DNA from 2 places in the Amedibacillus sp. YH-ame10 genome. Region 1 is predicted to be linked to the other one. Evidence: a T-box and tRNA genes for the amino acid it is inferred to sense, from the RefSeq annotation. Region 1 holds a T-box; the other holds one or more tRNA genes.

The links. The T-box of region 1 lies ahead of serS (serine--tRNA ligase). A T-box ahead of a tRNA ligase gene usually reads a tRNA of that ligase, here a tRNA-Ser.
Region 2: it has a tRNA-Ser gene. The T-box ahead of serS (serine--tRNA ligase) is inferred to sense a tRNA for this amino acid. The anticodon was not compared.

What each region holds. Positions count from the first base shown of each region.
Region 1 is NZ_JBSPFA010000030.1:1,824-13,220, forward strand. It holds gene dnaA (chromosomal replication initiator protein DnaA) at 1-185, shown strand, start outside; gene dnaN (DNA polymerase III subunit beta) at 330-1,448, shown strand; gene ACWG42_RS12020 (alkaline phosphatase family protein) at 1,488-2,588, shown strand; gene yaaA (S4 domain-containing protein YaaA) at 2,830-3,033, shown strand; gene recF (DNA replication/repair protein RecF) at 3,030-4,130, shown strand; gene gyrB (DNA topoisomerase (ATP-hydrolyzing) subunit B) at 4,144-6,087, shown strand; gene gyrA (DNA gyrase subunit A) at 6,106-8,625, shown strand; T-box leader at 8,634-8,846, shown strand; gene serS (serine--tRNA ligase) at 8,887-10,173, shown strand; RNA gene ffs (signal recognition particle sRNA small type) at 10,448-10,543, shown strand; gene tadA (tRNA adenosine(34) deaminase TadA) at 10,560-11,015, shown strand; gene dnaX (DNA polymerase III subunit gamma/tau) at 11,097-11,397, shown strand, end outside.
Region 2 is NZ_JBSPFA010000001.1:54,407-65,803, forward strand. It holds gene ACWG42_RS00240 (hypothetical protein) at 1-262, opposite strand, end outside; gene ACWG42_RS00245 (hypothetical protein) at 308-574, opposite strand; gene ACWG42_RS00250 (hypothetical protein) at 663-1,202, opposite strand; gene ACWG42_RS00255 (hypothetical protein) at 1,354-1,608, opposite strand; gene ACWG42_RS00260 (hypothetical protein) at 1,955-2,149, opposite strand; gene ACWG42_RS00265 (hypothetical protein) at 2,502-2,768, opposite strand; gene ACWG42_RS00270 (hypothetical protein) at 3,007-3,165, opposite strand; gene ACWG42_RS00275 (hypothetical protein) at 3,579-3,908, opposite strand; gene ACWG42_RS00280 (hypothetical protein) at 4,031-4,291, opposite strand; tRNA gene ACWG42_RS00285 (tRNA-Phe) at 4,742-4,817, opposite strand; tRNA gene ACWG42_RS00290 (tRNA-Met) at 4,821-4,897, opposite strand; tRNA gene ACWG42_RS00295 (tRNA-Ser) at 4,927-5,017, opposite strand; tRNA gene ACWG42_RS00300 (tRNA-Ile) at 5,033-5,109, opposite strand; tRNA gene ACWG42_RS00305 (tRNA-Met) at 5,124-5,200, opposite strand; tRNA gene ACWG42_RS00310 (tRNA-Pro) at 5,225-5,301, opposite strand; tRNA gene ACWG42_RS00315 (tRNA-Arg) at 5,329-5,405, opposite strand; gene ACWG42_RS00320 (V-type ATP synthase subunit D) at 5,558-6,193, opposite strand; gene ACWG42_RS00325 (V-type ATP synthase subunit B) at 6,196-7,638, opposite strand; gene ACWG42_RS00330 (V-type ATP synthase subunit A) at 7,651-9,402, opposite strand; gene ACWG42_RS00335 (V-type ATP synthase subunit E) at 9,450-10,043, opposite strand; gene ACWG42_RS00340 (V-type ATP synthase subunit F) at 10,054-10,362, opposite strand; gene ACWG42_RS00345 (ATP synthase subunit C) at 10,385-10,816, opposite strand; gene ACWG42_RS00350 (V-type ATP synthase subunit I) at 10,828-11,397, opposite strand, start outside.

The sequences.
Region 1 (11,397 bases):
ATATTGCTATTTATTTATGTAGAAAGCATTTAGATATGCCTTTTGCAAAGATTGGATTAGAGTTTGGTAATCGAGATCATTCCACTGTAATGTCCTCTTATGAAAAAATGGTAAAGTTTCTAAAAGACAAAGAAATCTTCCAACAAGCACTCTTCCAAATTGAAAACAATTTAGGAATAAAATAAGTTTTCAACATCTTTCCACTTTTCATACACACTAAAAATTGTTAAAATATATGTATGAATAAAGGAGTTTCATGAGTTTTCCACATTTTCCACATACTTATTATTATTTATTTTAAATAAATATAAAAGAAAGGGGTTTTATCCATGTATTTCAAAGTATCTAAAAAGAATTTCTATAACGCTTTATCAGTAGCTTCTAGAGCTATTTCAACATTCTCACCTTTACCTGCTTTTTCAGGGATTAAGATTGATGCAAATGAGAATAGCCTTGTATTAACAGGAAGTGATTCCGATGTATCTATTCAAACTACATTAAAGAAGTCAGATGATTGTGTATTAGAAATTAGAGATATGGGATCTATTGTTATTGAAGCAAAATATATACTTGAGATTGTTCGTAAAACAGATGCAGAAGAAATTGAATTTGAAATGATGGATGGTTCTTTATCTAAAATTTCAGGTAATACTGCAGAATTTAGAATTAATGGTATGAAATCAAATGAATATCCTTCTATTGATTTTTCAAAACCAAAAGAAATTTTTACAATATCTGAAGAAAATCTAAAAAAAGTAATTACACAAACTAGTTTTGCGACAAGTGATAAAGAAACAAGACCTGTATTAACAGGTGTTAATTTTCATTGCGAAGGAAATGAACTTCATTGTGTAGCAACCGATTCTTACCGTTTAGCAAAAAAATCTATTATGATTAACGAAAGTTTAAATTTTAATATTACTATACCTTCTAAATCTTTACAGGAAGTTGTGAAAACTTTAGAAGGAGAAGGTAATGTAGAAATTGCTGTAAATGATAAAAAAGCGCAGTTTATTATACATGATACGATTATCCAAACGAGATTAATTGATGGAGCATATCCTGAAACGAATCGTTTAATTCCTTTACAGTTTGATTATGAATTAACTATAGATTCAAGAGATTTATTAAGTGCAATCGATCGTGCTAGTTTCATTAAAAATGATGGTGTAAGTGTCATTAAATTTACATTAAGTGAAAATGAATGTGTATTATCAAGTAAATCTGTTGAAGTTGGATCTTCTACAGAAGTATTAAATAGTGCTGAATTTAAAGGAAATTCTCTTGAAATAAGCTGCAATGGACGTTATGTATTTGAAGCAATTAAGGCAATTAATGGAAATTTAGTAAAATTTAGCTTATGTGGTGAAATGAAACCATTTATTATTACATCTTTGGATGATGATAAAATTTTACAATTAGTTTTACCAGTAAGAACATATGCATAAAGCGAATTAAGTTTCGCTTTTTTTTGAATGGAGAATAATATGAGAATTCCTAATTATGAGCATAGTATTGTGCAAGTGATGAATACAATTAGAAAAAATTATGGTATTACTACATATCATAATTTTGATAATGACATAGAAAATTGGATTGATCAACATAAATTTGATCAAATTATAGTATTATTGATAGATGGCATGGGAGATTACCAAATACATGAATATTGTGATGAAAATGGTTTTCTAAACACACATAGATTAAAAAAAATTGATACAGTTTATCCTCCTACAACTGTAGCGGCAACGACAGCGATATTAACAGGAAGAATGCCTTGTAGTACAGGTTGGCTTGGTTGGCAACAATATATATCTAAATATGATTTTCATGTACAGATGTTTTCTAATAAAGATTTTTATGATAATACTAAAACAATAAAAAGAAATTTTTCTTATGAATCATTTCCTATATCTACTATGATTGATGAATGTAATAAAAAAGGAATAAAAGCAGATTCTATATTTCCATCCTGGAGAAAAAATGGAGCAGTTGATTTTCAAGATTTATGTAATAGAATTGTACAAGAGAGTAAGCATAAAAATAATAAATTTATATATGCATATTGGGATGAATATGATTCCTTTATGCATGATTATGGAGCATCACATAACGAGAGTATAAAAATGTTAAATAGATTTGATAAAATATTAGAAAATACAATGCAAGATTTAGAAGAAGGAACGGGATTGATGATCATAGCGGATCACGGTCATATTGATGTAGAATGTAAGTTTTTGATTGATTATCCTGATATCATAGATTGTCTAAGGGTACTTCCTTCTTTTGAACCAAGGACGATTAACTTTTTTATAAAAGAAGATAAGAAAAAATTATTTGAAAAATTATTTATAAAGTATTTTGGAAAAGACTTTTATTTATTATCAAAAGAGGAAGTATATAAAAATAATTTATTTGGTATAGGTGAAAAGAATGATAAGTTTGATTCTTTAATAGGTGATTTTGTAGCATGTGCTTTTCATAATATTCAAATTGAGTATGATAAAGATTTAAAACTAAAAGGTAATCATGCTGGTATGAGTAATGAAGAAATTGAAATACCATTGATACTATATCCAACAGAATAATATATATAATTACATCCAAATGTGTGGTTGTTTATAGCACTTAACAAAGCAATAAACCTAACTACTTTACTAGAGGATGTTTTTATTTTTTATTCACATAAAATAAAATATAAAATTTACATTTTGAATTGTAAAAAATAAAGTAAAATAAGGTCGAAAAAAAGGGAAATAAGACACTAAAAAACTATAAAAAAGGTAGAATTTATGATATAATAGAAAAGTATATGAAAGAGGTTTTTCTATGAATATAAAGATAACTGGAGAATACATAACATTAGGGCAATTGCTAAAAAAAGCAGACTTTATTCAAAGTGGTGGAGAAGCAAAATTTGCTGTTAAATCAATGAGTATTAATGTGAATGGAGAGCCTGAAGATCGCAGAGGACGGAAACTCTATAAAGGGGATGAACTCGTGATAGAAGGAACTTCGATTAAGATTTCATGATATTAAAAAATATCAGATTACATAATTATCGTAATTATGAGAATCTTGATTTATCTTTCCAAGAGGGAATTCATATTTTATCTGGAAAGAATGCTCAAGGAAAAACAAATATTTTAGAATCTATCCTTTATTTATCGACAACTCGATCTCATCGTACCAATGATGATGAAGACTTGATAAAAGAAGGTTGTGATGCTTTCTTTTTGAGGGCTACCATTGAAAAACAAGGTAGGAAAAAGGAATTGCAAATAACTGTAAATGATAAAGGTAAAAATTTGTTTTTGTTTAAGAATCCTGTGAATAGAGTAAGTGATTTTATTGGGGAATTTAACGCAGTTATGTTTTGTCCAGATGATATGACATTATTTAATGCCTCTCCAAGAGTCAGAAGACGCTTTATAGATATGGAATTGAGTAAAGTAAGTAAGAAGTATATGAATACTTTGTTTATTGCTCAAAAGCTCTTAAAAGAGCGTAATGCATGTTTAAAAAGTGAAACTGTAAATAGAGAATATCTTGATGTTCTAACAGATCAGATAGTGGAATCTCAAATCATTGTAATGAAACAACGATATTTCTTCCTTCAACAATTGGTTGAAAAATCTCAAACATTTTATGAAAGGTTATCAAGTGATCATACAAAAATATCTGTACAGTATGAAAGTTGTGTTCCTTTTTATGAAGATGAAGAGTTATGGAAGAATGAATTGAAAGAAAAATATAAAAAGTCATTGGATCGTGATATGTTTTTAAAACAAACGACGGTTGGAATACACAAAGAAGATTATGTATTTAAGATGAATGATAAAGAAGTTGCTACGTATGCCTCACAGGGGCAAAAAAGGAGCATCTTGTTAGCTTTGAAGATTGGTATGATTTATATGATAAAAGATATTATTGGAGAATATCCAGTATTATTATTAGATGATGTATTTTCTGAATTAGATTCTTATAGAAGAAAAGAACTGTTATATTCTCTTCCACAGGTTGTACAAATATTTATATCTACTACGGATATAGAAGAATTTGTAAATATCGATACTGATAGAAAAGTGTCAATATGGAATGTGGAAGATGGAATTATAAAGGAAATGTAAGGAGGATTTGCCAATGGATGAAAAACAGATGAAGGCGATAGAAGAGATGGAAAATAAAGTGGACCACTCTTATACTGCAGATGACATTCAGGTATTAGAGGGATTAGAAGCCGTACGTAAAAGACCAGGTATGTATATAGGATCTACGAGCGAAAGAGGGCTTCATCACTTAGTATGGGAAATTGTAGATAATTCAATAGATGAGGCACTTGCTGGATTTGCTACAGATATTGAAATTGCAATTGAAAAAGATAATATTATTCGTGTTGAGGATAACGGTCGTGGGATGCCTGTAGGTATCGTTGAAAAGACTGGTATTTCTGGTGTTGAAACTATCTTTACTGTTCTTCATGCAGGTGGTAAATTTGGTGGAGGAGCATATAAAGTTTCTGGTGGTTTGCATGGTGTAGGTGCCAGTGTTGTAAACGCTTTATCAGAATGGTTAGAAGTATATGTTAATCAAGATGGTAAGAAGTATTTTTTACGCTTTGAAAATGGTGGAAATGCTGTTGATTCTTTAAAAGTTGTAGATAGTAGTGACACACATGGTTCTATGGTAAGGTTTAAAGCTGATTCTACAATCTTTACGGAAACTCAAGTATATGATTTTGATACATTAAATACTCGTATTCGCCAACTTGCATTCTTAAATAAGGGAATTCGTCTTGTATTGATTGATGAAAGAGAAGAAAAGCCAAGAAGAATAGATTACAAATATGATGGTGGTATCCGTCAATATGTAGAATATCTTAATAAAAATAAATCTTCTTTACATGAGGAAGTTGTTTATGTAGAGGGATTGGAAGATGGTATTTTAACAGAAATAGCGATGCAATATAATGATGGATATATTCCTAACATTTATTCTTTCTGTAATAATATTAATACGATGGAAGGTGGAACACATGAAGATGGATTCCGTCTTGCATTAACTAGAATTATTAATTCATATGCTAGAGAGCAAAATATGATTAAAAAAGATGAAACTCTAGCTGGAGATGATGTAAGAGAAGGATTGACAGCAATCATTTCTGTAAAACATCCAGATCCTCAATATGAAGGACAAACAAAAACAAAATTAGGAAATTCTGAAGTTCGTAGAATTGTATCTGGAATCTTAGGAGATCAATTGGAACGTTTCTTCATGGAAAATCCAAATACAGCAAAGATTATTGTTGATAAAGCAATTATAGCAAGTAAAGCTCGTATGGCTGCGAAAAAAGCACGTGAACTTACTAGACGTAAGAGTGCTCTTGAAATAACATCGTTGCCAGGTAAATTAGCAGACTGTTCTTCAAAAGACGCAAGTGAATGCGAAATTTATATTGTCGAAGGGGATTCTGCCGGTGGTAGTGCAAAACAAGGAAGAAATTCTAAGTTTCAAGCGATATTGCCATTACGCGGAAAAATCTTAAATGTTGAAAAAGCAAGATTACAAAGAATTTTTGAAAATAATGAAATACGTTCTATGATTACTGCATTTGGTTGTGGTATTGGTGATGAAATGGATGTTAGTAAGTTACGTTATCATAAAATTGTAATCATGACCGATGCCGATGTCGATGGTGCTCATATCTGTACATTGATGTTAACCTTCTTCTATCGTTATTTGAGACCTATCATTGAAGGTGGATATGTATATATCGCTATGCCACCTTTGTTTAAGGTAGCAAAAGGTAATCGTATAGAATATGTATATAAAGAAGAAGAAATGGAACGTGTGCGCTCTGAAATGGGTGATAACGTGAATGTACAGCGTTATAAAGGTCTTGGGGAAATGAATCCTGAGCAGTTATGGGAGACAACCATGGACCCAGCGTTTAGAACATTAAAACAAGTAAATATTGAAGATGCTTTAGAAGCGGATTCTATATTTGAAATGTTAATGGGTGAAGAAGTAGAACCAAGAAGAGATTTTATACAAGAAAATGCAAAATATGCAACATTGGATGTTTAAGAGAGAGGTGTTTTCAAAATGGATATCAATAGAGATAAGTTGATTCAAGTAGATATTTCTAAGGAAATGAAAACATCATTCCTTGATTATTCTATGTCAGTAATTGTAGAACGTGCTTTACCTGATGTACGTGATGGATTGAAACCAGTTCATAGACGTATTCTACATGCAATGAACGAATTAGGTATTGTTGCTAGTAAGCCGTTCAAAAAATCCGCACGTATCGTCGGAGAAGTTATTGGTAAGTATCACCCTCATGGGGATACAGCTGTATATGATGCCATGGTTCGTATGGCACAAGATTTTAGTTATCGTTATATGTTAGTTCAAGGTCATGGAAACTTTGGTTCTATGGATGGTGATGGAGCTGCGGCTATGCGTTATACGGAAGCACGTATGAGTAAAATTGCCATGGAAATGATCAAAGATATTAATAAAGATACTGTTGATTTTATTGATAACTATGATGGTGAAGAACGTGAGCCAGCAGTAATGCCATCTCGTTTTCCAAATCTTTTAGTGAATGGTTCTGTGGGTATTGCGGTTGGTATGGCAACAAACATTCCTCCACATAATTTATCAGAGACAATTGATGCTGCACTTGCGGTAATGGATAATCCCGAAATTTCTATTATGGAATTGATGGAAAACTATATTATGGGTCCAGACTTTCCAACAGGTGGTATCATTTTAGGTAGATCTGGTATACGTCAAGCATTTGAAACAGGACGTGGATCTGTACTTATAAGATGTAAACATCATATAGAAGAAATGGATAATGGTAAGACTAGAATTGTTGTTACTGAAGTTCCATATCAAGTAAATAAAGCAAACCTTATTACTAAGATTGCAGATTTAGTAAGAGATAAACAAATCGATGGTATTACATACCTAAATGATGAATCTAATCGCGAAGGAATTCGTATTGTAATTGAATTAAGAAAAGATGTTCAAGTAGATGTTATCTTAAATCAATTATTTAGAATGACATCTCTTCAAACTTCATTTGGTGTAAATATGCTTGCCTTGCATGACCGTGCACCAAAACAAATGGGATTGAAAGAGATGCTTCAATATTACATTGATCATCAAATTGAAGTAACAGTAAGAAGAACAAAGTTTGAACTAAAAAAAGCAGAAGATCGTGCTCATATATTAGAAGGTTTACGTATTGCGTTAGATCACATTGATGAAATTATTCATATTATTCGTTCTAGTGAAACTGATGCAATCGCTAAATCACGTTTAATGGAAGAGTATAAGTTATCTGAAATTCAGGCAAATGCAATTCTAGAAATGAGATTGCGTCGATTAACTGGATTAGAGAGAGACAAAATTGAGAATGAGTATAATGAGTTAATGACGCTTATCCTTGATTTAAGAGATATTCTAGCTAATCATGATCGAGTTCTACAAATTATTCGTGATGAATTAAGCGAAGTGAAAAATAGATTTGGTGATGAAAGACGTACGGAAATTAGTGAAGCTGATTTTGGTATGGATGATGAAGATTTAATACCAGTAGAAGATATCGTTATTACTATGACAACAAATGGTTATATTAAACGTATCCCTACAGATACTTATCGTACACAAAACCGTGGAGGTAGAGGAATCAAGGGAATGACAACAAACGAGGATGATATCGTAGAAATGCTCGTTCCAATGTCTACACATGATTTCTTATTGTTGTTTACGAATGTTGGTAAAGTATATCGTATTAAGGGATATAGAATTCCAAATGCTTCAAGAACAGCGAAGGGACTTCCAGTAGTCAATCTATTGAATTTGGATAAAGAAGAGAAAGTAAAAGCACTTGTTCCTGTTAAACAAGAGAGTGAATCAGAATATTTGATGTTCGTTACTAAAAATGGTTTAGTAAAACGTGTTGCATCTTCAGAATTTGATTCTATTCGTCAAAATGGAAAAATTGCAATTACACTTCGTGAAGATGATGAATTAGTAGGTGTGAAAGAAACTACTGGTGATGATGAAATTATCATTGCTGGTTCAAATGGTAAAGCCGTAAGATTCCATGAAGATGGTGTTCGTCCAATGGGAAGAACAGCTAGTGGAGTTAAAGGATTTAATGTAGATGGTGCTATCGTTGTTGGTATTGCGACATCAAGAGATGGATCATACTTATTATCTGTTAGTGAGAATGGATATGGTAAGAGAACACCAATTGATGAATATCGATTAACAACACGTGGAGCAAAAGGTGTTAAGACTATCAATATTACTCCAAAAACAGGAGAACTTGTATCTGTTCGTGCAGTAACTGGTGAAGAAGATGCGATGATTGTGACAAACACTGGAATTATCATACGTATTGCTGTTGATAAGATTGGTATTTATAGTAGAAATACGCAAGGTGTTAAGTTAATTAATGTTGGTGATGAAGAATCTGTAGCTAAGGTTGCAATCGTTGAAAAAGAAGAAATTGAAGACGAAGTTCCAGTTATAGAAAATACAGCTGAAGAAACTGTTGTAGATGAAGCAAAAGAAGAAATCATTGACAACAAAGATGAAGAATGATATAAAATAGTAAATCGTTGAAAAGGATAAGTAATATTGTTTCTATTTATAGAGAGATAACAGATGGTGGAAGTTATCAATAGAACAATATGAAATCAACCTTGGAGTGAATGTATGAATTGAGTAATGCATTCCGGTAGACCCGTTATCGCTTAGAGATAGTTTATGAATTTATTATTCATAAATTAAAAAGGGTGGCAACACGAGGTATCGTCCCTTTATGGATAATACCTCTTTTTTATTTCTTTGGAGGAAAAAAACATGCTAGATATGAAATTTTTGAGAGAAAATCCTGAAATTGTAAAAGAGAATATGAAGAAGAAGTTCCAGGATAAGAAATTACCTTTGGTAGATGAAGTAATTGCTCTTGATGTTGAAAATCGTTCATTAAAACAAAAAGGTGATGATTTAAGACAACAACGCAATACTTTAAGTAAAGAAATTGGTGCTCTTATGGCAAAAGGCCAAAAAGATGAGGCACAAGCTATAAAAGAAAAAGTGCAAGCTATGGCTGATGAAATGAAATTAACCGAAGAAAAAGAGTCGGAATTAACTTCTAAAATAAAGAACATTATGATGCAGATTCCAAATATCATAGATGATAGTGTTCCTATTGGAAAAGACGATAGTGAAAATGTAGAGTTAGAGAAGTTTGGAGAGCCTGTTGTTCCTTCTTTTGAAATTCCATATCATACAGATATTATGGAACGTTTTGACGGAATTGACCTAGATGGAGCTAGAAAAGTTGCAGGAAACGGCTTTTATTACTTAATGGGTGATATTGCTAGAATTCATTCTGCAGTTATTTCTTATGCTCGTGACTTTATGATTAACAGAGGATTCACTTATGTAATTCCACCTTTCATGATTCGTAGTGATGTAGTTACCGGAGTTATGAGTTTTGCGGAAATGGAAGGAATGATGTATAAAATTGAGGGAGAAGATTTATATTTGATTGGTACTAGTGAACATTCTATGATTGGAAAGTTTATTGATACAATTTTAGACGAAAAGAAACTTCCATATACTTATACAAGCTATTCTCCATGTTTCCGTAAGGAAAAAGGAGCACATGGTATTGAAGAACGCGGAGTGTACCGTATTCATCAATTTGAAAAACAAGAAATGATTGTTGTATGTAAACCAGAAGAAAGTAAAGAGTGGTTTACAAAATTATATACAAATACAATTGATTTATTTAGAAGTTTAGATATTCCAGTTCGTGCTTTAGAATGTTGTTCTGGTGATCTTGCGGATTTAAAATGTAAATCAGTTGATGTTGAAGCATGGAGCCCACGTCAACAAAAATATTTTGAAGTTGGAAGTTGTTCAAATTTAACTGATGCTCAAGCAAGAAGATTAGGAATTCGTGTAAAAGGTGAAGACGGAAAATATTTTGCGCACACATTAAACAATACGGTTGTTGCTCCACCAAGAATGTTGATTGCATTTTTAGAAAATAATTTAAATGAAGATGGAAGTGTGAACATTCCTGAAGTTTTACAACCATATATGGGTGGAACAAAAATTTTAATGCCAAAACAGTAAAAAATGATGAATATCATCATTTTTTTTAATTTCAGACACCTATTTTAGTTCAGTGCATATGTTGAAAATATCCTTTATTTATCGTATTTTATGGCTATTTTATATAAAAATGGTGTTTTCTAATTTGCAATGAGAAATAAAAAGACAGATACTTACTAATCTCGAAGCATTTCACAAAACGATTATTTTTTAATTTTAGAATGTTTCACGTGAAACATTTTGAGTTAGTAGGTTCTTCAGGAAATAGTTGAAAAAATTATAATCTATGTTATAATATAAAAGCTACTACAATGGTATCTACTGAATTAGGTCAGATTGGGAACGAAGCAGCCTTAAGGGAGCTCTATCATGTGTGGTAGCTTTTATTATATTCGGAGGTAAATCTTGTGGATAAACAATTTATGCTAGAGGCAATCAAAGAAGCAAAAAAAGCATTGGCCATAGATGAAGTTCCTATTGGTTGTGTGATTGTAAAAGATGACAAGATAATCGCAAGAGGATATAATCTAAGAGAAAAGAAACAACAATCGATTGCTCACGCAGAAATTATAACTATACAAAAGGCTTGTAAGAAAGTTGAATCATGGAGATTAGAAGACTGTACATTATATGTTACTTTAGAGCCATGCCCAATGTGCAGTGGTGCTATTTTACAATCAAGAATTAAGAGGGTTGTATTTGGTGCTAAGGATCCAAAAGGTGGATGTATGGGAAGTTGTATGAATATGTATGATATTAAAGGATTCAATCATTATCCTGAAATAACGAGTAGTATTATGGAAGAAGAATGTGGGCTGATGCTTACTAATTTTTTTAAAGAAAAGCGTAAGAAAAACAGATAACAAATACTTCTTTAAGTGAAAGTATTTGTTTTTTTATTATGAAAGCATGATATAATTATCAATAGAGAAAGTAGGTGTCATATGGGATATAAAGCACTTTATCGTACATATCGACCTAATAGTTTTGAAGAAGTAGCAGGACAAAAACATGTTGTTCAAACTCTTCAAAATGCAGTTGAACAGAACAAAATTGCTCATGCATATTTATTTAGCGGGCCTAGAGGTACTGGTAAAACTTCAATTGCAAAGATATTTGCGAAGACTATAAATTGTGAAAATGAGGAAGTTAAACCTTGTTTGAAATGTGATAACTGTCTATCTGTACAAGAAGGATCACATCCAGACATTATAGAAATAGATGCGGCTAGTAACAATGGTGTTG
Region 2 (11,397 bases), on a different contig from region 1:
TAAATATAGAACCTAGATTTTCTGTTATTTTAGTTACATCAAATACATTTGTACCTAAATTAAATAAGACTCCAGCTGCTGAACCAACCATACTACTTACATTATTAACTATTGATCCAGTTGAGTTCATTGAGCTATTAAACTCAGCTATTGTGTTATTGACACTTACCAATGATTCTTTAATAACAGATGTCATTTCAACCATTGCTTGTTCTATTTGATCCGTATTTACACTAATATTTATCGTTTCTAAATTTGACATACATGTCTCCTTTCATAAAAAAAGTCTACTTTTCTAAGCAAACTTTTATAATTTCAATTTTTTAAAATTGAAAATTTCCTTTCGCAGGCAATTATCTATAGCTTGATAATTTCCATTATCCTCATATAACACATAAAACTGGTATTCCGCCGTAGTTGCAGTAGGTATCAATGAAGAATTTACAATGCTTCCTCCTTTGTTTTGTATCATTTCTATGGCGTATGCAATTTTTGAATCAAGTAAATCTGAACACTCAACTTTTAAACTTGCATTATCCTGCAGCCTTATAGCTTTAGTAAAAGATCTTATCATTCTCTTTCCTCCTGATTATATATTCAAATTTTAGCATACTACTTTTAATCTTACAATCAATCTGTCTTCTTTACTTAATTGTTTATTTTTAAAGAGCTATACCCATCTTTAGGCTATTGCTAATTCTAAATTTATCTGCCACACATTTATAAAGCTGATTAAGTGCTATTTTATTCATATCACTTAATTCCATCTGCATTTGATTAGCTTTCATTTTATCGATTTTTCCATCAATACTTTCAGAAGATTTATCATATCCTTTTACTACACTATCTTCAATTGTAATCTGTTCCCCTAATGCTTTATTCAGGGTAGATACAATAAAAGCGGCTCTATCCTCATAGCCCGCTTTCACTTTACCATTTGCATCGGTTATATTCCCCAATTCTGTATTTAAACTCTGTAGATTTGTGATTTCACTTAAGTTTCCTTGTAACTGTTCCTCTTGTTTGCTTCTTAAATCATTTCGAGCACTAATTTCATTATTCATTGCTTCCATTGTTTCATTGTGTTTCTTAGTTTCTTCACTTTGGTAATTTGATAACAATGATATTACTCCAATGATTCCTGTGATTGCTAAGGTTGATATGCCTAAAGGCTCACTAAATGCAATAATTTCATTACCCAAACTACTTATCAAATCAGGTGTATATCATATATTAGTAACTAAAATGGATAACACCCAGTCACTACAACAACTGTACTAACTGTGGAGTCGGTTGAGTTCATCTAACTTTCGAATTCAGTAATCGTATTGTCATTTTAGTACGCCGAATATTTTAAATTTTATCTAAAGCAAACACAACATCTTTTAGATAAGAATTTATTTCATCAAAATTCCCATTATCTTCATATATAACAAAAAACTTGAAAAGCATCATTCCCTCATCCATTGGCAAACAATTTAAAATAACCCCTCCCCTTTCTTGAATACTTTGTAAAACCTCATTATACTTGTCGTTTATTACAGTTCTATAATCTTCATTCAAGGTTGACCTTTTCAGATACACTATCGTCCTATAAGCTCTTACCATGTACAAACCTCCTTCATTTGAATTTTTCAATGGTTTCTGTTTTTAAAATCTGGTAAATTTGAATCTTCAATTTTTCAATATAGTTTACTTTTTGAATATGAAACCTAGTACATTACCTTATCATTGCCTTTCTCCTCTTTTATATTCAACTCTTAGCATACAATATCATATCCTACAATCAAGTGTTATAATCGTCTATCAATAATTCTTTAATAACAGATGTCATTTCTACCATCGCTTATTCTATTTGTGATATATTTGCATTACTATCTATAGTTTCTACACTTAATATATCATATATCTCTTTTCATAAAAAAACTTACTAGTTTAAGTAAGTTTTATCAAGTTATTTTAATTCATCAAAATTAAAAATTAAATTTCTAAGTAAGTTATCTATTTTGCTAAAATTTCCATTATCTTCATAAAGAATAAAAAGAGTATAAACGTAACCTCCTCCACCAGAAGGTATTAAAGAAGCACTTTTTATTAGACCTCCTTCTATCTGAACATTCTCTATTGCTTCAGCAATTTTCAAATCCATAATTTCTGAGTATGCATTCTTAACTGATGGAACTTTATGACATCTTAACACCTTGCAATAAGATCTAATCACTTATTCTTCCTCCTTAAATATAATAAAATTCTATCATCGTTTTATACTTTTTACAATCGTTTTATGTTTTGTAAATTATTACTCATCCTTATCTCTAAATTATAAGCTACATAAACCATCTTAAACACAACACAGAACATCCTTGATAATCAACGTCATATCCAACATTGCTTCTTCTATTTATCCTGTGTTTATATTAATACCTATCATTTCTAAATTTGACATACATGTCTCCTTTCATAAAAAAAGTCTACTTAAATTCAAGTAAACCTTTACAGATTTATTTTAATTGATCAAAATTAAATATTTCATTTCTTAATAAATTATCAATCGATTGGAAATTACCATTATCCTCATACATTACATTAAATACACAATGCCGACAAATCATGTCACATGGTATTAAAACGAAATGTTTGATGGTTCCCCCCTCCATCTGAATTTTTTCAATTGCCTCTGCAATCTTTAAATCTAATATCTCTGAGTATTCATGCTTAACCGTTGGATCTTTTTTACAAATTATAGCCTTGACATAAGATCTTATCATTCTTTTTCCTCCTGATTTTATATTCAAATTTTAGCATACTACTTCTAATCTTACAATCAATTTGTCTTCTTTACTTTATTGTTTATCTTTAAATAACTAAACTAATCTTTGTATTATTGATAATTTTAAATTTTTCTACCATACATTTGTAAAACTTATTAAGTACTATTTTATTTTTTTATATCACTTGATTCTATCTGTAGTTTACCAGCTTTCATCTGTGCATCAGTTGATTCGATTAAAGCTTTCTTTTATGCAGGTAGTTGTGGCTTAAAATTGCTTCTGCTTTCATTTTAACGATCTTTTCATTGATACTTACAAAGGATTTATCATACCCTTTTACTACACTATCTTCGTTTGCAATCTGTTCCCCTAATGCTTTATTCAGGGGAGACACAATAAAAGCGGCTCTATCTTCATAGCCCGCTTTTACTTCACCATTTCCATCAGTTTAACTTCCCAATTACGTATTCAATTTATGAGCATTTGAAATCTCACTAAGATTAGCATCTAGCTGTTCTCGTTGTTTTACCTTTAAACTATTCCTAGACCCTATTTCTATTTACATAACTACCATCGTTTCGTTATGCACATTGTGCTTTCTTCTAGTAACTAGATAATAAGTGATAGCCTGTAACATAAGCTATTATGAAATCGCTACACTATTAGACGCAACTTGTGCTTCAATCATAAATTATTCTATATCTTTTCCCAACCACTAAACTATATTAGCAATATCTTTTACAGAATCTACCATATTCACAAAATTTACTTCTATAGTTTTCAATTCATTCATAGTTTTTCATCGTATTACCGATAAAGATAACCAGCCATTTCATCTCTTTCTTCTTTGATTTTGCTTGTAGATTCACCTGCACTTATACTAGACTCAATTAATTCAGCACTCATTATAACATTTGATGTTATATGTCTATCCTCTTCTTCAAATTCATCTACCAAACTACTGATTGCCCTAGAAGTTTCTGAACCAGATTTTTTTCCTTCTAAATAATCATCCACAATATTTAAAATCTCTTCACCAGTCGCATAATCGTGAGCATTCATTCCAGGATTTCCTTCACATCCAATTAGAAAAAGACTTATAATACAAACAAAGAAAATCATAGTAACTTTTTTCATATCTTCCTCCTCATTATTATATGTTCACCATATCTATAATTATAACACATCTTTAACATTCACTAAGCTAAAAAAGAGACAAAACTATCTCCCTTCATCTTGTCATATTCTAAATATTAATCCTAAGAAATATATTTATCAAAATCAAAAACTACATCTCTTAAATATGAATTGATTTCTTCAAAACGCCTGTTATCTTCATACATTACAAAAAAATCAAATAGTAAATCAGCATCGCTTATTGGAATACAATTCAAGATAACTCCTCCTCTTTCTTGAATGCACTGCAAAGCTTCATTGATTTTATCATTTCTCAAGTCCCTACCTGTTTTTCTTATATTTGGCTTTTTTAAGTAAGCTACTGCCCTATAAACTCGAACCATATAATACCCTCCTATTTAACTCTATGATAACACACACAAATACTCTATTTAATTAGATATATTTATAGATATGGCTTCAAATGGATAATCTTAAATCTACATGATCCTTTTTTCCTCCTCATAATCTTTATCTCATCAGCAGTCAATATAAAATAAACTTATAAGGATTTCAATAGATAAGATAATCTTGTTTCCAGACTTTGTTTATCTTGCAATGGAACAAACTGATTTCAAAGTTATCGCAAGTGGTTCTAGTGATAATTATGATTTAGACTTCACTGATTTTGAATTCAATGTTACAGTAAAATAACATAGAGGCATTACTTCTTCATGGAGTAATGCTTTTATATTCCTCCGCCACGCTTGTAGAGCATCCTTGGATTCTCATCCTTTCCCCACATTACGCAAAGGACAGAAAAAAACCTGTCATTTGACAGGTTGTTTTGTAAATGGTGGTTCCACCAGGAATTGAACCAGGGACACAAGGATTTTCAGTCCTTTGCTCTACCAACTGAGCTATGGAACCATTTGGTTGCGGGGGAAGGATTTGAACCAACGACCTCCGGGTTATGAGCCCGACGAGCTACCAGACTGCTCTACCCCGCGATGTTTGAGAAATTCGATTTTTTAAAGAATGGCGGAGGAACTGGGATTCGAACCCAGGCGCCAGTTTCCCGACCTACCGGTTTTCAAGACCGGACCCTTCAACCACTTGGGTATTCCTCCATATTGATTCATAAATGGTGGACCCTGTAGGACTCGAACCTACGACCCACCGGTTATGAGCCGGATGCTCTAACCAACTGAGCTAAGGGTCCAACTTGCGCAAAATTGGTGGCGGGGGCGAGACTCGAACTCGCGACCTTCCGGGTATGAACCGGATGCTCTAGCCAACTAAGCTACCCAGCCGAATGTAAATTTTTTAAATAATAATGGTCGGGATGACAGGATTTGAACCTGCGACCCCTTGATCCCAAATCAAGTGCACTACCAAGCTGTGCTACATCCCGATTTATTATTTCCATGAAACTATAATATGGCGCGCCCAGTAGGAATCGAACCCGCAACCTTTTGATCCGTAGTCAAACGCTCTATCCAGTTGAGCTATGGGCGCATTTACATGCGTTGCACGTTTCATCAGTGCCTTAATATAATACCAAATAATTGTATCTTATGCAAGCCTTTTTTTCTATTTTTTTTAAATAACTTTAATCTTCTTGTTTTTGCTTTATTTCTGCCCTAAAAAGAGTCAAAGAGACAGGAACGCTACCTGCGTTCCTGTGCTGTCTGTCGGTCTTTATTTGTCTTAATAACCTTCTGACGTGAGAATTCTTCTCTCTCTTTTTCTTCTAATGCATCAGTAATAAATTTAATGTTGTGTTCAAAATCAGGAATTACGATATTCTTTAAGGCATTTGCACGTTTCTGTGCTTTTCGTATAGCATTTGCCAAACGATACACACTATTCTCTACTTCAGCCAAAATAATTGTCATTTCCTTTACCTTGTAAAAACAACGATACGCATAGTCAAGCTTTGAATTTGCATGTTCTAAACCATACGTTAGTTTTAGTTCTGGTTTATCATAATGAAGTTTTGGTATTTCTACTCCCATAACACTACGATAGCTAATATGAACCCCTGTATCAATAGGAACAGCCTCTACCAAGTCACTTACTACTCCTAAGGACATATTTGCCTGTTGTAAGGCATAATACGCTCTTTCATAAGTATGTGTTATTTCATCACGAAGTAATTTGACATCATCTAATAAGCTCATCATTTCGCGTGTTAAGATGTTGCGCTTACGATCCATCAACTCATATCCCATACGGGCTAAATCATTGGACTTCTTTGTCGCAATCAAATTCCCCTTTGTAGGAAACACTTGTTTGTTAGCCATACTTATTTACCTTCTAGGGATAATTCTTTGATAATTGGTCCTGTTTTTAATTGAAAGCGTTCGACTGCTTTTTCATGATCATAGTAAATATTCAACACTTCATCATCCACACGGTCCAACTCACCCTTTGGTAGTACTGATAATAAGTTCCATCCTAAATCCAATGTCTCTTCAATACTTCTATTCACATCCATACCTTGATTTAGGTAATGTTGTTCAAATAAAGAACCAAAAGACATGTATTTCTTATCAATATCACTTAATTCATCTTCCCCAATAACAGAAGCTAAACTTCTTGCGTCTTGTACTTTCGCATAAGCCGCAAACAACTGGTTGGATACATCGTTGTGATCTTTTCTTGTATACCCTTCCCCAATTCCATCTTTCATCAAACGTGATAAGGAAGGAAGAATACCAACTGGAGGATACACCCCCATTTGATTTAAATTACGATCCAATACAATCTGTCCTTCTGTAATATATCCAGTTAAGTCAGGAATTGGATGTGTAATATCATCATTGGGCATCGTTAAGATAGGAATCTGTGTAACAGAACCCTGTGCACTCTTAATAATTCCTGCTCTTTCGTACAAAGAAGCCAAGTCAGAGTACAAATATCCTGGATATCCTTTACGTCCTGGAATCTCTCCCTTACTACTAGAGAACTCACGAAGAGCCTCACAATAGGAAGTAATATCGGTTAAAATAACCAATACGTGCATATCATGTTCATATGCTAGATATTCTGCTGCAGTAAGTGCACAACGTGGTGTTAATGTACGTTCGATAATTGGGTCATTGGAAAGATTTACAAACATCACAACCTTTTCCATAACACCTGCTTCTTCAAAAGAACGCTTGAAGTAATCCGCAACGTCATTTTTAACACCCATAGCCGCAAATACAATACAGAAGTTCTTACCATCTCCATCAGAGATTTTCGCTTGTTTTACAAGTTGTACAGCCAATTCGTTATGAGGCATCCCACTACCAGAGAAAATTGGAAGTTTCTGTCCACGAATCAACGTAGTTAAGGCATCAATACTAGATACCCCAGTATTGATATAGTTTCTTGGATATACACGAGAAACAGGATTCAATGGTTGCCCATTGATATCCGCACTCTTTTCTGCATAAATTTGTCCCAATCCATCGATTGGTTTTCCGCTACCATTAAAGGTACGTCCTAACAATTCTTTGGATAAAGGAAGTTCCATTGGTTTCCCAGTGAATTTTGTTTTCGTATTTTTTAATGAAATACCATTGGTACCTTCAAACACCTGAATGGCAGCTTTATTTCCTTCAAGCTGTACAACTCTACCTAAGCGAGTTGTCCCATCACCGCATTTGATTTCCACCATTTCTTCATAGCTAGCGTTTTCGACGTTATCAAGAAATACTAGAGGTCCATTGATTTCACTCAATCCTAAATATTGAAGACTCATATGTCTACCTCCTTATTCTATCCTGTTAACGGCTTCATCAATCATTGCATAATACGTATCTAGTATTTCTACATGATCGTTTGGCACATCATATTTCATCTTAGTAATTTTATCGAACAATCCCAATTGACTTACTTGGCTCAAAGGTTTCCCCTGTGCCACTAATTCTTTACAACGTTTGTATAGATATAAGATAACATCCATCATCTTCAGTTGCTTATCAAGTGGAACATACGTATCTTCCGCATGGAAAGCATTTTGTTGAAGATATCCAACACGAATGACTTTACTCACTTCAATGACCAATTTTTGATCTTCAGGAAGTACATCACTACCAATCAGTTTTACAATCTCCATTAATTTTGCTTCTTCTGCTAAAAGACTCATAATTTCTTGACGATTGCGAAGGAATCGCATATCGACATTCTTGTTGTACCATTTTGTTAAATCCGTAACATATTCTGAATAACTCTCTGTCCAGTTAATCGCGAAGTAATGTCTTGCATACGCAAGAGATTTATCCAACGCCCAAAAACAACGTACGAAACGTTTTGTGTTTTGTGTAACTGGTTCGGAGAAGTCAGATCCCTGTGGCGATACCGCCCCAATGATCGTTACAGATCCAATTTGATCATTTAATGTCTTCATATATCCCGCACGTTCATAGAACTGTGAAATACGAGAAGGCAAATATGCTGGGAACCCTTCTTCCGCTGGCATTTCTTCTAGTCGTCCACTAATTTCACGAAGTGCTTCTGCCCAACGTGAAGTAGAGTCCGCCATAATAGCTACGTTATATCCCATATCACGATAATACTCCGCAAGTGTAAGCCCAGTATAGATACTAGCTTCACGTGCCGCAACTGGCATATTTGAGGTATTGGCAATCAATACCGTACGATCTGTCAAAGGACGATTAGACTTCGGGTCAATCAGTTCTGAAAATTCTTCAAGAACTTGTGTCATCTCATTCCCACGTTCTCCACATCCTACGTATACAATAATATCCGCATCACACCATTTTGCTAACTGGTGCTGTGTCATTGTTTTTCCAGTACCAAATCCTCCTGGAATTGCGGCAGTACCACCCTTTGCGATTGGAAATAGTGTATCGAAGATACGCTGTCCAGTAATCAAAGGTACGCTAATTGGTAAACGTTGTGCAACTGGACGTGCCTGCTTAATTGGCCACTTTTGTGTTAGCGTCAATTCATGCACTTCCTCATTGGCATCTTTTACTTTTATAATGCATTGGTTGATATTGTATGTCCCATCTTCTACAACTTCCACTACAACACCTGTTAGCGTTGGTGGAATCATACAACGATGTTCAATCAAATCTGTTTCTGGAAGTGTCGCAAATATCTGTCCTGGAACCACTTCATCTCCAAGGGATACTTTAACACTCACATTCCATAATACTTCTTCATCTAAAGGCGCAACATCACTTCCGGTCGCAATAAATGCTCCAGAGTGTTTTGCGATTTCTTTTAATGGACGTTCAATTCCATCAAATATATTTCTTAATATTCCTGGCCCTAATGTTACAGAAATCGGTTTTCCTGTAGGTTCTACAGGTTCACCTGGTTTCAATCCTGTCGTAGATTCATATACCTGAATGGTAGTTGCCTCTTTACTAATGGAAATTACTTCCCCCATCAGTCTTTGTTTTCCAACGAACACTTTCTCTAACATCGAAAAGTCTACTGCATGTTTGACTTTCACAACCGGACCGTTAATGGAATAGATTACATTTTCACTCACATTATCACCTCTTGTCATGTGTTCTTATAGAACCACATGCTTTGTTGTTATTTAATAAATAATCCGGAGTTCGTATAGAACCACTCGCTTTGTTCATCGATACCAGTATCAAATGTCTCATCCACAACGATGCCTTTTTCCATACATTCCATACGTAAGCCACCAATGGTGATGGTAGGATCTACTTCCCCACTACATTTTCCATAAGCCTTACAAATGTCACTTAGAAATTTTTCATCCGTTTTGGATACATAGAAGACAACTTCTCCATAGCCTTTATCAGCCAAATCTTTTGTCTTTTTGATCAGATAGTCTTTGTATTTTTCATTCTGCGTAAATGCTTTTACTTTCGCAACTGCCTCTTCAAATACTTGATCGGCTAACTCACGGCGTTTTGCCATGAGTAGTCGATTGGTCTCTTCATGAAGTTTGCTTAAAGCAATCGCATGATCACTTAGCATTTCTTTCAACAGTTGTTCACGTTCCATACCCGCTTCATGTTGTGCTTCACTTTCCATTCCTTGAATAGAACGTTCACGCACTTCTTCAATTTCATTTTCTATCTGTTTGATTTCGATGTTGCTAACCCGGTCAATTTCATCCTTAAAATAATCTTCAAGTTTTATTTTTTCATCTAGCATCGCAAACACCTCATAGTTTCACGCCAATTGCTTCAGATACATAACGGTCAATGGTTTCTCCTATTTTAGCAGAACCATGACGATCTGGTATCTCTACAATCAGTGGCTTTTTCTGTTTTAGTTTTAATTCTGAGATAACATCTGGACAAGTTTCAATCAACTTTGTAGTAATCAAAACAATGCCAACATCTTCCATATGCATAGCCTTTTCGAGTGATTCTAGTACTTCGTGGCGTTCATGAACGACCACCCCTTCAATACCCGCAAGACGCATCCCCATTTTTGTATCAATGTTATCACTCAGCAGGAAAAATTTCATAAGAAATCTCCTTTCTTTCTTTTTATAATTTCATCAATACGATAATAATAGAAATCAATAGACCATAGATAGCAACACCTTCACCCATGGCAACGAAAATCATAGACTTACCAAAGTTTTTCTCATTTTCAGAGAATGCACCAATTGCTGCAGGAGCAGCAGCCGCAACGGCAATACCTGCACCCAAAGCTGATAAGCCAGTAGCTAAAGCCGCAGCGATATAACCAAGACCAGCACCTAATGAAATTTCAGTACCAGCATCACTTGCCGCATATGCTTTTTGAGCAGTAAACAATACAGTTCCTAATACAATCGCAAAGAAGAAACAAACATGTGTAATCATACGACGTTTCGCAACACTTACGCTCTTCTTTCCTCTAAAGACATTCACTAATGGTAATGAAATTAATACAATAAGCACCATTGGCAATAATATTTCAAATACGTTTAACATAAATTTCCTCCTCAATCTTTCATTGCACTAAAGGCAATTCCTCTTCCCTCGAAATAGCGAGAGAACATTTCATAGAATTCAAGACGCAATACCTGAATTCCTACAATCAAACCTTCCAAACACATAACAAATATATTTCCAAAGATGGCTACAATAATACCGGCATTGCCTGCCATACTCATCAACAGAGTAACTGCCATCATCATTCCTGCATGGGACAATACAAAGCCTCCAACACGCAAATAAGAAATAGAATTGGTAATGTAAGAAAGACAAATTTCAAATAATTCAAAGAAACTTTCGGTAAAGTATGCTCCAAATCCATTTGGGAACATCTCTCCATGTGCCATTTTATGAATCAATCCTTCTTTTAAGAAGATCAATAAAAGTGGCAACAGAATAAGCACAATTAGATAGATTGGATTGGACAATGTCGCAATTCCAAAGGCAACCTGTACGCCTCCACCAATCACTAGAGATGCATAGAATACAAATCCTGCAACTCCATTGTGTGAAAACCACATTTCTCCAATATGCCCATTCTTTTTCTGTAAATAAATATTCATACACATACTGATTAA